DNA from 3 places in the Cyclobacterium sp. L-R genome. Region 3 is predicted to be linked to each of the others. Evidence: riboswitches for the same ligand, from Rfam matches in the RefSeq annotation. Region 3 holds a riboswitch; each other region holds the start of a gene.
The links. Region 3 has a riboswitch for cobalamin ahead of AC13EX_RS18400 (TonB-dependent receptor). Riboswitches for the same ligand answer to the same signal wherever they lie in the genome.
Positions count from the first base shown of each region.

Region 1: linked by a shared signal. The riboswitch ahead of metE (5-methyltetrahydropteroyltriglutamate--homocysteine S-methyltransferase) and the one ahead of AC13EX_RS18400 (TonB-dependent receptor) in region 3 are both predicted to bind cobalamin.
Region 2: linked by a shared signal. The riboswitch ahead of AC13EX_RS04440 (TonB-dependent receptor) and the one ahead of AC13EX_RS18400 (TonB-dependent receptor) in region 3 are both predicted to bind cobalamin.

Region 1 covers NZ_JBSXOH010000076.1:26,061-30,360, forward strand. Annotated here, with positions in the region: gene AC13EX_RS14170 (DUF6340 family protein) at 1-920, shown strand, start outside; gene metE (5-methyltetrahydropteroyltriglutamate--homocysteine S-methyltransferase) at 988-3,309, opposite strand; cobalamin riboswitch at 3,495-3,686, opposite strand; gene AC13EX_RS14180 (NHL repeat-containing protein) at 3,783-4,300, opposite strand, start outside.
Region 2 covers NZ_JBSXOH010000042.1:80,117-84,416, reverse strand. Annotated here, with positions in the region: gene AC13EX_RS04445 (hypothetical protein) at 4-522, opposite strand; cobalamin riboswitch at 957-1,158, shown strand; gene AC13EX_RS04440 (TonB-dependent receptor) at 1,266-3,314, shown strand; gene AC13EX_RS04435 (DUF5074 domain-containing protein) at 3,318-4,300, shown strand, end outside.
Region 3 covers NZ_JBSXOH010000091.1:2,148-6,447, reverse strand. Annotated here, with positions in the region: gene AC13EX_RS18405 (YncE family protein) at 1-554, opposite strand, end outside; gene AC13EX_RS18400 (TonB-dependent receptor) at 551-2,437, opposite strand; cobalamin riboswitch at 2,623-2,835, opposite strand; gene AC13EX_RS18395 (ABC transporter substrate-binding protein) at 2,951-4,084, shown strand; gene AC13EX_RS18390 (iron chelate uptake ABC transporter family permease subunit) at 4,128-4,300, shown strand, end outside.

The DNA of each region.
Region 1 (4,300 bases), on a different contig from region 3:
CGAAGCCTGAAAGTCAGGGAGTAGCAATAATTGAGGGACTTCTTACTGGAGAAATTCCTTTTGAAGTGAAAAATGCCATTGATGGTACCTTGGCTTCCATTCATCAGGATCTTAATACTTCTCCTAGGTATGAAATAGTGCGGGCAAGTGAAAGATTGACTGGAGGGCTCTTTTCACAAACTTTCCCTGCACCTCTTAATAGGGAAATGGTTCGAAATCTTTGCATGCGTTATGAAACTGATGCGGTATTGACTTTGGAAAAATTCAGTTCGGATTTTGTCATTACAGACAAAAGGATCACCATCAAGAAAAAAGTTGGAAAAGATGATAATGCCAAAACCATAGAAGTGCCCGGTATATTGGTGGAAGGGCTTGCTTCCGTACAGGTAGGGTTTAGATTGTATGACCCTGAAAGTGGCAATATTTTAGACCAAAGTGACCTTTCTAAAACCAACCTATGGTCGGCAGAGGCGGAGACCAAAGCCCAAGCCATGTTGTTACTGATAGAAAAAGCTCAAGCTACCAGGTATGTGGGGCAAATGGCAGGTGCAGCATATGCAAGAAGGATTGCACCGATGTACATAGACCTAAACCGTACCTTTTATGCCAAATCAAAGAAATATGCCTCTTTAGAAAAAGGCGCTCGCTTTGCGGAAGTCAATGAATGGGAAAATGCAATTCAAAGCTGGCAAGGAGGGCTTTCCCTTCCTGGAGATGATAAAACCTATGGGAAGCTTTGTTACAATATATCTTTGGGATATGAGGTACTTGGAGACTTGTTTTTGGCCAAAGATTGGGCGGCAAGGGCCTATACAGAATTTGGCTTTAAGGCCGGAAGAACCTATGCCAAAGAACTCGAACAAAGAATGATGGAAGACGAATTGCTGAAAGAACAGTTGAACACAACTTCTGATCAGTAAATATTTACCCGGATCAGGTGAAATGTAGGTTTAAAGCTACCTGACCCGGGTTAAATTTGATTTTTGCTTAATTATCGGAAGTATTCTCTATTTCCCTTAATTCTATGGCAGCTTCTACCATAAGTTTCAGTGCTTTTTCAGTTTCCTCCCATTGTCGGGTTTTTAATCCACAATCCGGATTCACCCAAAGTTGGGCTGTTGGGATTACATCTTGTGCTTTTTTTATCAAGTGTACCATTTCTTTATTGGAAGGCACTCTTGGCGCATGGATGTCATAGACACCTGGCCCAATCTCATTGGGGTATTTGAATTCTGCAAAAGCATCCAAAAGCTCCATTTGTGACCTAGAGCATTCGATGGTAATGACATCAGCATCCATGGCTGCAATACTCGGCATAATGTCGTTAAACTCCGAATAGCACATATGGGTATGGATCTGAGTAGTATCATTGACTCCTGATGAGGACAACCTAAAGGCATGGACTGCCCAGTTTAAGTAAGCTTCCCATTCTGCTTTTCGCAGAGGTAGTCCTTCTCTTATGGCTGGTTCATCTATTTGTATGATTTTTATTCCTGCTTTTTCAAGGTCATTTACCTCATCTCTGATGGCCAATGCGATCTGTTGACATGTTTGAGACCTTGGTTGATCATTGCGCACAAAAGACCATTGTAGTATAGTGACTGGACCTGTTAACATACCTTTTACCCATTTTTTGGTTAAGGATTGGGCATAAGAAGACCAGAATACTGTCATGGGTTCAGGGCGTGAAACATCTCCATAAATGATAGGTGGCTTTACGCATCGACTGCCATAACTTTGCACCCAACCAAATTGGCTGAAAGTAAATCCGGCCAGTTGCTCGCCGAAATATTCCACCATGTCATTTCTTTCATACTCACCATGTACCAGTACATCCAGCCCTATTTCCTCTTGTTTTCGGATGGTTCTTTCAGTAGCCTCTGTTAACAGATTTTGGTATGTTTTTGGGTCAATAAATCCTCTTCTAAACTGTGACCTCCAATTCCTTACTTCCTGGGTTTGTGGAAAAGAACCAATGGTGGTAGTGGGCAGGGGAGGTAATTTAAGGAGGTTTTGTTGCAATACCCTTCTGACAGAATAATGGCTATTTCTTTGATCGTCGGAAGGTGAAATGGCATCCACTTTTAGTTTCACCAATTTATTGTGGATCAATCCAGAATTTTTACGGCTAGCTATGGCTTCCTTATTCCTTTCTTGCTCAAGTAAACTTTCCTTAGTCGGCTTAGGCAAAGACAATTCCTTCAGTAGGACAAGCTCCTTTAATTTCTGCTTGGCAAAGGCCATCCATTGTTTGATCTCCGGCAATAAAACCTCTTCCCTGGTTTCGGCCTCTAGGTCATAAGGTACATGCAGTAAGGAACAGGAAGGAGCAAGCATAATTCTTTCTTGCCCTATACTCTTGATAGCCAGATTTATGGTTTTGAGGGAATTTTGAAAGTCATTTTTCCAGATATTCCTACCATCTACTAGACCCAATGAAAGGCTTAACTTTTCTGGGATATGGAATAGTACTTTTTCCAACTGATCTGCATTGCGTACCAAATCCAGATGAAGTGCACAAATAGGAAGGGACAATGCCAGTTCTGTATTTTCATTCAATCCTTCGAAATAGGTTGCTAGAAGGATTTTTAGTTCTGGGAATGCCTTTCTTATGGTTTGGTATACGGTTTGGAAAGCCTCTTTTTCCTTTTCGTTGAGATCAAGTCCTAAAAAAGGCTCATCGAATTGGACCCAATCCGCACCATTTTTTTCCAGGTCTTTTAATATTTCCAGATAAACCGGCAAGAGCTTATCAAGTAGGTCAATTTTATCAAATCCGCTTGTTTTTTCTTTTCCAAGCAACAAATATGTGACAGGGCCAATTAGTACGGGCTTACCTTTGATTCCCATACTTTTGGCTTCAATAAATTCATCTACAATCTTGCAAGAATGGTATTTAAAGTCCTGTTTTTCGGTGAACTCAGGAACCAGATAATGATAATTGGTGTCAAACCACTTGGTCATTTCCATTGCAGTAATGTCCAAACCGTCCTTCTGATAGCCTCTTGCCATTGCAAAATAGAGCTCCAGTTCAGAAACATCTTGGTTTTCAATTAGGGGGAGATACCTGTCTGGAATGGCTCCTACTGACAGAGACATGTCAAGAACCTGATCATAGAAAGAAAAGTCATTTACTGGAATAAGCTCAATTCCCAGTTGAAGCTGTGTTTTCCAGTTTTGGAAGCGGATTTCTCTTCCTGCTTGCATTAGTTTAGCACTTGAAATTTTGCCTGACCAATATTGCTCACAGGCTTTTTTGAGTTCTCTTTTGCTACCAATTCGCGGATAGCCAAGAATGTGCGTTTGCATGTTCTTTTAACTTTTAAATGAATAAAATGAGTTAAAAGCCCTTTGCGTTATTCCGGGTTGCTTTAGCGAAAAGAAGTAATGGAAGGTTTGAGAACTTACCAAAAAAGACACAACTATCCCTGGGAAAACAATTGATCTTAAAATGGTAACACCGAACCTGACTTCACACTTCAAATCGCGAAAGCATAGTCAATTCGAAATAGGCAGGTCTCCTGACTTGTAACATTTTTACCTTCCTTCCCATTCTTAATTCAAGAACAGTGGATTTGCTATGGGTAAAAACCTTTGTAGTTACTTACAGTTGCGCGACAGTTCGTGATTCTCACACGATTCCCTATTAATTCACGTTAAGTAAAACCTAATTTCGGTTGATGAGGAAATAATTAAAGAACTTATTGAGCTCAAATGTAGGTCAGATAAATTACATTTCCTGCAATAATTTTTAAAATGCCAGTAAAAAGGTAAGTGTAAATTTACACCCGGTGTAATTTATAAGGATAAACACCATCTGCATTCCATTGACAAACATATAGGTTTTTGTCTCTGTCTAAACAGACATCATGGCAATGTTTGAAGATGGGTTTTTCCTGAAACATGAGCTCTAGCTTGCCATTTTTGTAGACCGGTTCGGTACCTCCAGGGTTGGAGACGACCTTGTTGTTTTTGTCTAAAATAGTGACAAAGCCTTTGTTTAAATGCATGTTATAATTGCCTTCTTCCATTCCAAAGCAGACTCCGGAATACAAGTTTTCATCATCCAAAACAGGTCGGCTAATGTATGCCCCAGGTAAGTAATGGTCTTCCAGGTATTCGCCAGCTAATGTGAATCGCTTGAACGTATTTTTTATCCTTGCAGAACAAAGTAAGGTAGGGTTGGTAGGGTCTCTGTAATCAATGGCTACACCATGGGCTTGTTTGAATTTGTCTGGCTGGAGAAAACTGTCTCCTCCAAATTTCCGAATAAATTGCCCTGTCTTGTCATATTGCAAGA
Region 2 (4,300 bases), on a different contig from region 3:
AAATCAAAAACATTCAATTTTGAAACCCAAATAGTAAGCTAAAAGGCTTAACTTAATAGCATTGGTAACCCCTCGCATAGCTACCGGAGTCCTTATTAACATTAAATAAGCTACTTGAAAACTTATTAGCACAAAAGCCAATGCAAAATTTATTTTTCTAATGTATAAATCGGGATAAAAAAAAGCGAAATAAATGTGTCCAAGAAAAAAAACAAGTATCAATAAATAATTTTGAATTTGGGGTCCTTTTAACTTAACAAATTTCTCTAATCCAATTAATAACACAACAGTAGAAGAAACGATTAAGGTATTGGCCACAGGTATAGATAGCCAATCAGGAATATTACCTCGCAAGAATATTGAAATATTTCCAATTGTAAGCATTGAAAAACTAAGCAATACTAAAGAAATACCAGGAAACCGTTTTTTTACCTGAAAATATAAAGAAACAATTAATATTATATTAACTATATTAACTATAATATAACTAAAAAAAATTGTCTTAAAATCAAGTATAGGCATATAAAAACATTCTAATCAATACAATAAACGTTATCAATTTCTCATTAAAACAAACTAATTCTCTAGACTAAAGCATCTCAGACCTATACCCCTAACTAGGTTTTCAATCCTACATTTATACCTAAAATGTAGAACTAAGAAGCCTGTTAAAGTTACTTTTTCACCTTATAATAACGCCTTTCGTGAATTTTTAGCCTATAAGCTATGAAAAATAATCCAAACCCCCATTTAAAAGGTCTAACAATTAACACAAAGCATTAGTACAAAGTACAAATTGCTTAAAAAAAGAGGTTCATTGCAGGGAAACTTAAAAGCCTCCCAGCAAACCTACTTCATACCTTACCCGACTGTATAATTGAACCATTAACTAAGGACCTGTATCAATAGTAGCTTTTTTAGTCTAAAAAGAAATTTTTTTATCGAAAATAGAATACTATCTTCGCCGCCGTAATGGTTTCCTCATGGATATTGTCCTAGAGAAATTAAATTGGAATCCGGTGTGAATCCGGAACTGTCCCGCAGCTGTAATCTCATTAAGCTATTTCCAAATTTTAATGATCACTTTCTGTATAATCAGAGGGGAAGGTCGGAAAATAGTGAGTAAGTCAGAATACTTGCCAATACGATATTTAATTGAAAGCTTTCGGGGATTGAAGCTTGAAAACAAAATTCGTCTTGCAACGCAAGATTTTGATTTCAGTTGGTTTCGTTGAAAGCTATTTGCCTTTAGACAAATAGTTTTAATGATCATTTACAAGTGGCTTCCTAAGCAGGAGGCGATTCTTCTTTTGTGCGCTTTACTCTTTTTTGCTTGCCTATGCCAAGCACAGGAGAAGTATGGCCAAAATTATCCGCAGCCAAGGGACACAACCGTGGTTTACGATATTGAGGGAGTAACTGTCCAATCTGAAAAATACCAATCCCGTTTGCACTCTCCAATGCCCGTACAGGCAATTAGAGGTAAGGACCTAGAGGAATTAAATAGTTTTTCCGTAGCTGATGCCATCAGGTATTTCTCAGGAGTTCAGTTAAAGGATTATGGAGGAATTGGCGGACTGAAAACCATCAACGTCCGAAGCATGGGTAGTGCCCACACCAGTGTTTTCTACGATGGAGTAGTCATCAAAAATGCTCAAAATGGGCAGGTAGATCTGGGTAAATTCTCCTTGGACAATATTGAGGCTTTGGAGCTTTTCAATGGTCAAAAGTCAAATATATTCCAGCCTGCTCTAGGTTTCTTTGCCTCCAACACGCTCTTCATGCAGAGCAAAATCCCAGTGTTAGAAAAGGAAGAACAAGAGCATGCTAAAATCTCATTCAAAACAGGATCCTTTGGCTTGATCAACCCATCCCTGCTTTATCAGCGCCGGATTAATGAAGGGCTTTCTCTGGCTTTCAATACAGAATACATTACCGCCAATGGGAAATATAAATACCGGTACCGAAAAGAGAATGGCTACGACACCACTGCTACCCGACTAAACGGTGATATTGAATCCTTCAGGGCTGAAATCACTTTACATCAGGCTTTCAAATCAGGAGGTAAAGCATCTCTGAAAGGCTATTATTTCGAATCAGAGCGGGGACTTCCTGGAGCTGTTGTGGCCAATATATTCAGTCATTATCAGCGTCTTTGGGACAAAAATTTCTTTGTCCAGGGCATGTTGCACACGTCATTTTTTGACAAACATGAACTGATGGTCAATATGAAGTACAGCAGTGATTACAATCGCTACATAGACCCTAATTATCAAACGATTGAAGGAGCTCTGGACAATCGATATTATCAAAAGGAATTCTACACCTCTGTAGTCAATCAATACATGCTAAACGCTTGGTGGGATGTATCCCTCGCGGCAGACTATTCCTTCAATACTCTGGATGCCAACCTATACCGATTCACTTATCCTAGCAGATCTTCTTATTACTTCGCCCTATCCAGCGCCATTCATCGAGACAGATTAGAAATACAAGCAAACCTTTTAGCTGCTTATGTAAATGATCAAGTAAAGTTTTACCAAAAAGGAAGCGACCAACAAGTTTTCAACCCTGTAATATCAGTTTCCTATCAGCCTTTTACCTTAAATGAGAATTTCCGCATTAGGGCCTTTTACAAGGAGTCTTTTCGGATGCCTACCTTCAATGACCTCTATTACACTTTCGTAGGAAACACCTTTTTACGACCAGAATTCACAACCCAATACAATATAGGAGCCACCTGGCGGGCCAAACCCAACCATATTTTAGAAGCTTTTACCATTCAAGTAGACGGGTATTACAACCAAGTTAAAGACAAAATTGTGGCCATGCCATCTGCCAATCTCTTTCGGTGGACAATGATGAACTTGGGTGAGGTAGAAGTTAAAGGACTTGAAACCAAACTACGTGGCATTAAAGAAATAGCAAACGTATCACTCGAAATAGGAATGGGTTACACCTTCCAGAAGGCAATAGATATTACGTCCTCCAGCACAGTGTATGGAGACCAGATCCCTAATACGCCAGTTCATAGTGGAACAATTACCTCATCAGCCAGCTATCAGAACTGGCAAGCCAATTTCAGCTTCATCTATACCGGTGAACGCTATAGCCAAAAAGCAAATTTACCTGTCAACTATGTCCAACCCTGGTACACCAGCGACCTGGGATTAACCTATAAAAATCGTTTTGGCAAGTATCAATACGCTATGGGTTTGGAGACAAACAACCTGTTTAACCAGTATTACGATGTGGTTTTAAACTTTCCAATGCCCGGAAGAAACTATCGACTAAAATTCAATATCTCCTATTAAATTATGAAATACGCATTTTACTACCTCTTATTCCTACTTATTCTATCTACTCTATCGAGTTGTAGGGAAGATGATTTCATTCCCTTACCTGACGAGGACAAGCTACCTGAGCAAGAAGCCTCCTATATTGCCGGATTTTATCTGCTTAACGAAGGAAATATGAATATGAACAAGGCTTCATTGGATTATTACGATTACCAAACAGGGCTATATACCAGGAATCTATATGGCACAGCAAACCCAAGCTCAACCCTTGGCTTAGGAGATGTAGGTAATGATTTAGGCCTATATGGATCCAAACTTTATGCTGTAATCAATGCCTCCAATAAAGTGGAAGTGATGGATGCTGAGACTACAGAACGTATAGCCGTTTTAGAAGTGAAGAATTGCCGCTATGTAACTTTTGATGGGGGATTTGTCTATGTGAGTGCCTATGATGGGGAGGTTTCCTTGGGAAATGATAAGCCAAACGGATTCATAGCCATATATGACTCAATCAATTTTGATTTAATTAGTAAAATAGAGGTCGGTAGGCAACCTGAGGAAATGGCTGTTTCCAATGGTAAACTATACATTGCTAATTCTGGAGGCTATAGTCCTCCCCAGTATGAAAGCACCATTTCAGTCATTGATCTGGATTCATATAAGGTCATCAAAAGAATAGAAGTTGGCATTAACCTGCACCGAGTGAAGGCAGATGGAAAAGGGAATATTTATGTCAGCTCAAGGGGTGATTATTACAATACCCCTTCCAACCTATTTGTCATAGACACCCAATTAGACCAAGTAATTGACAAGTTTGACATCCCTTGTTCCAACCTTACTATCAGTGGAGATACTGCTTATGTGATCGGTTCAGCATTTGACTATTCTTTGGGAGATTTTAAGGTTGACTATGCGATGATCAACACTCAAACCAGGGAACTCCTCTCCCAGCCCTTTATTTCCCAAGAATTAGTAGACAAGATCAAAATGCCTTATGGTCT
Region 3 (4,300 bases):
GTTCCCAGTTGACAAGCTACCAATACTCTGTCCCCAACAAAAGCAAGCCCCTCAGGCCTAGAAGGTGTAGGGATTTTATAGGCAATCTCCCCTCCTGTTACATTCTCAACAACAGCCACAAAAGATTCGGTGTTGCTCCAAGTGGCATCATAAGGTCCCCAATCACTAATGTACAATTTACCATCAGCCTTAACCATACTCCGGCTATTTACCAGGTCATTATTGACTGCCCCCACAGAAATAAAATCTGCAGATTGAACCACTTCTACTTTTCCGGTATTGGCTACCAGGTAAGTATAGTCTTCATAGCTAATCAAATCCTGAAGCAACCCCGCAAAAGGTCTGGTATTAATGTTTTCAAAAACATTGGCTTCTGCCTCTGCTGTATTTTTATCAAAATGGTAAACTTCACCATCGTTGGCACCAAATGCCCCTTCATTGATTATCAGCACACCATTTTCATAGGCCCCCTGAGGAATTTCAACTGGATCCGTCCCGCAGGATACCAAAAGGGCAAACAAAAACAACTTACAGGCTAACTGCATTTTTTTCATAACACTACATTTAAATTAAATTGAAAATTTCTTCCAGGCATGGATCTCAGGCGAACCACCTGATAATCCACATTGAAAATGTTATTTGTATGTAATCCCAGATTCCCTTTTAGTTTTCCTTTCCAATCGAAGGCAAAAGTGAACCCCATATCCCACAAGTTGTAAGAAGCCAAAAGGGTTTGGTTATCCGTGGTCACATACCTTTCACTTGTCCATTGCTGTTGAATGTAGATCTTGTAGGGGCCATTTTGAAGGTTTCCTTGGGTACGAACTTTATGCTTTGGAACATAGGGCAATTGCTTTCCTTGACTAAGGGGATTTCCTTGATCTCCAGATTGATTGATTGCGCTATTCATACTGTAGTCCACGTTCAATCCCCAGCTATTTCGACCTTGCTTGAATTGACCTTTAAAAAAATACTCAAGTCCCTGATTGACTACTGAACGTACATTCTCCGCCTGCCAATACGTGCTATTTGGCAACCATAAAATCCAATCATCTACACCCATATGAAAATAGGTAAGCCTTTTTTCGATACTAAATGCGGATAATTTGGCCTTGCTGGTAAGTCCAATTTCTTTACTAAGACTTTTCTCAGGAATCAAATCAGGATTGCCACCCGGCACCCACAACCTATCGTTTAAAGTAGGGATTTTAAAGCTTCTCGACAGGTTACTTATTAGTTGCCAATTCCACCTTTTTGAAGTGAGAAAAGCCCATTCCACACCCAAGGAAGGAGTAAAAGGCGCTGCTTCTCCTTCATGGATTAGCTGCCTGAGTTGCATGGAAATTCCCAAGTTTTGCCATGGTTTGAAATTGGTGGCCTGATACAATTCTAACCGTTGTTCCTGACTGTCGTAGGTTGCCAACTGCCCTTTGATATGGGAATATCGTATGCCAGCTAGGGTCTGCCATTTTTGAGAGAAAGAGTAATCCAATGAAGTACCTAGCAAAAACAAGCGGGTTTGGTTTCTATCTGTATTAAAAACCATCACATCACTGGATATCCCAGTATTAGCGGCCCAAGTAAAATTTTCGCCTGTAAAGGCATAATCTATCACAGTCCTGACGCTGCGGTCTTCTTGCACATCACTTACTGCTGAACCCAACAAAGGTTGTATTTGCCTGTCATTGGAATTGATCCATAGGTTGGCATTTAAAGTCTGTTTCCGGCTTATTTTAAAAGCAATATCCTGCACCAAACCAATTTGCGAAACCCTGGCATGAGCCTGCCGTTTTTCTGGGGTACCGGGGCTTGCCCAATCCTTATAGGTGAAATTATTTGCTGTATAATTTCTATAGACATTGGTTCGGAAGGCAAATTTTTCAGCTTCCTGACGGTAGCTCACCTGCTGGTGCCAGCGACCAAAACTGCCCAAAAGTGTCCCTATTTTCAATTCATTGCCGGTATTGAAATCCAGATCAGAAGACATATGAACAGATCCACCAATGGCATCAGTACCGTACAAAGCCCCTGAGCTACCATAATGAATATTCACTTCATCAAAGCCACCTATCGGGAAAATCGAATAATCAGCCTGCCCTAATGAAGGGCTATTCACTGGCAATCCATTCCAAAACAAGGCATTGTGTCCGGCTGAAGTGCCGCGCATACTTAGGGAAGCTAACATCCCCGATCCGTACTGTCTTAAAAACAAGCCAGTCTCCTGCTGTAAAACCTCCCCCAGTGAATATCCGGACAATTGGTCTAACCTGTCCGAATCAAGGGTTCTTACATATTGACCGAAAGCATACTTTCTTAAAGCAGCGGCATGCACTTCCACCTTGGCAAGCTCCAAAGTATCTTGTCGGAAGACCCTTGCGGAATCAGGTTCGCTCTGCCAACCCGTTATAAAGAAAACCAAACAAGCAATTAATGACATCCTCTTTCTTTTTATTAAGTATCCATGATTTTACACATTTCGGAATAAATAGAGAATGGAATAATAACTGTTGGACAAGCCAAAATAACCTTTGAGGCGCATCTGGCTTGGGTACCAATATTCAATAAATGAAAATATTGAAAACAGCTAAAACTTTCTTCTCAGCTTTTCTCCCGAAAGCCATGAATGGTAAGATTTTAATGGCAGGTCTCCTGACTTCCCAAGGTAAATCCGCCTTCTCACCCCAAATGGGACAATGGCAAAGGATGGATTTCCATTTTCTTTATTGCTACAAAGATTGGGTTACAGTTGCGGGGACAGTTTCGGTTTCACACCGAATTCCCTATTAATCCCGAGGGCCTGGTTAAGGATCGGGAACCATAAATCGGCACAAACATACGGCAAAAACTCTATTCAAAAAACTTTTGATAAAATTAAGCTGTTGGAAATGGACGCTGCAATGGTTTACTTTGAGCTGAAAATCAAATCCTGTTTATTCATTTTTATTAAGAAATGACTGTTATCCGTCTATTAATTTTTGTTTTATTAATTCTTCCGGCATGCCAGCAAGCCAGTCAAGAAGGCACTATGGATGCCCTGGAAGAAGTCCCCTTAATGCACGCAAAAGGTTTTTCACTTTTCCGCGGGGAAAATTATCATATAATTGAAATTGTCCAACAGGAAGGTGAAAACCAACGCTTTTTGGTTTATGATTCACAAAAAGAAATTGATTTTCTTGACATCCCCATTGATGCAAAAATTGTTTCAGGCAGCCATAAAATAATATTGTCTGCCACCCCACAAGTTGCTCATTTGGATTACCTCAATGCTGAAGTAAGTCTAATGGCATTCCCGGATCTTGACCTAATAACTTCTGAAAAAGTCAGAAAAAGAATCAATGACAACAAAGTCATCGACTTGGGAAAAGGACCGACCTGGGATTTAGAAAAAATCATCGACCTTCAACCAGACTGGGTCATGGTTTCAGGATTTGGAGAAACCTCTAAAATGGTAGAGCGATTGAAATCAGCAAAAATACCGGTTATTGTCAACAAGGAATACCAGGAAAAGCACCCTTTGGGAAGGGCCGAATGGATTAAAGTAACTGGGATATTGTTGGGAAAACAGGAAGAGGCCTCAGCAGTATATTCAAAAATAGCCACCAATTATAAAGCTGCTCAAGAACGCGCCAGCCTTGTTGCTGCTGAAGAAAAACCTTCTGTTCTCTCAGGCTCCATGTACAAAGACATTTGGTATGCACCTGCTAAAGACAGTTGGGGCGCTAAGATCATAGCAGATGCGGCAGGACAATACCTTTTTGACAGTATGGAAGGAACCGGAAGTTTGACTTTAAACTATGAGTTTGTTTTGGACAAGGCCAGCCAAGCAGATTATTGGATAGGGGCAGCCGATTATGCCACTTTGGGCAGTATGGTTGCTCAAAACCCCAAGTACAGTGACTTTGAGGCTTACAAAAAGAAAAATGTATATACCTACACGCTGGGCAAAGGGGAAACCGGTGGATTTAGGTATTTTGAAGAGGGATACCTGCGGCCAGATTTGGTGCTTTTGGACATGATCAAAATTCTCCATCCTGAAAAGGCGGTGGACCATCAATTTAGGTATTTCCAAAAATTAGAGGATTAGGCATATGACTCACCGCGTTAAATTTACTTTTTGTCTGATTTTAATGGTCCTACTGTGGCTATTAAATCTAAGTCTTGGTTCCCTGTCTATTCCGGTAGTCTCCTTTTTGGAAAGACTGGTGGGAATTCCTTTCCCTAGGGAGAGTTGGGAAATAATTGTTATGGACTACAGGATCCCCAAATCGTTTACTGCGATATTGGCTGGAATAGGACTTTC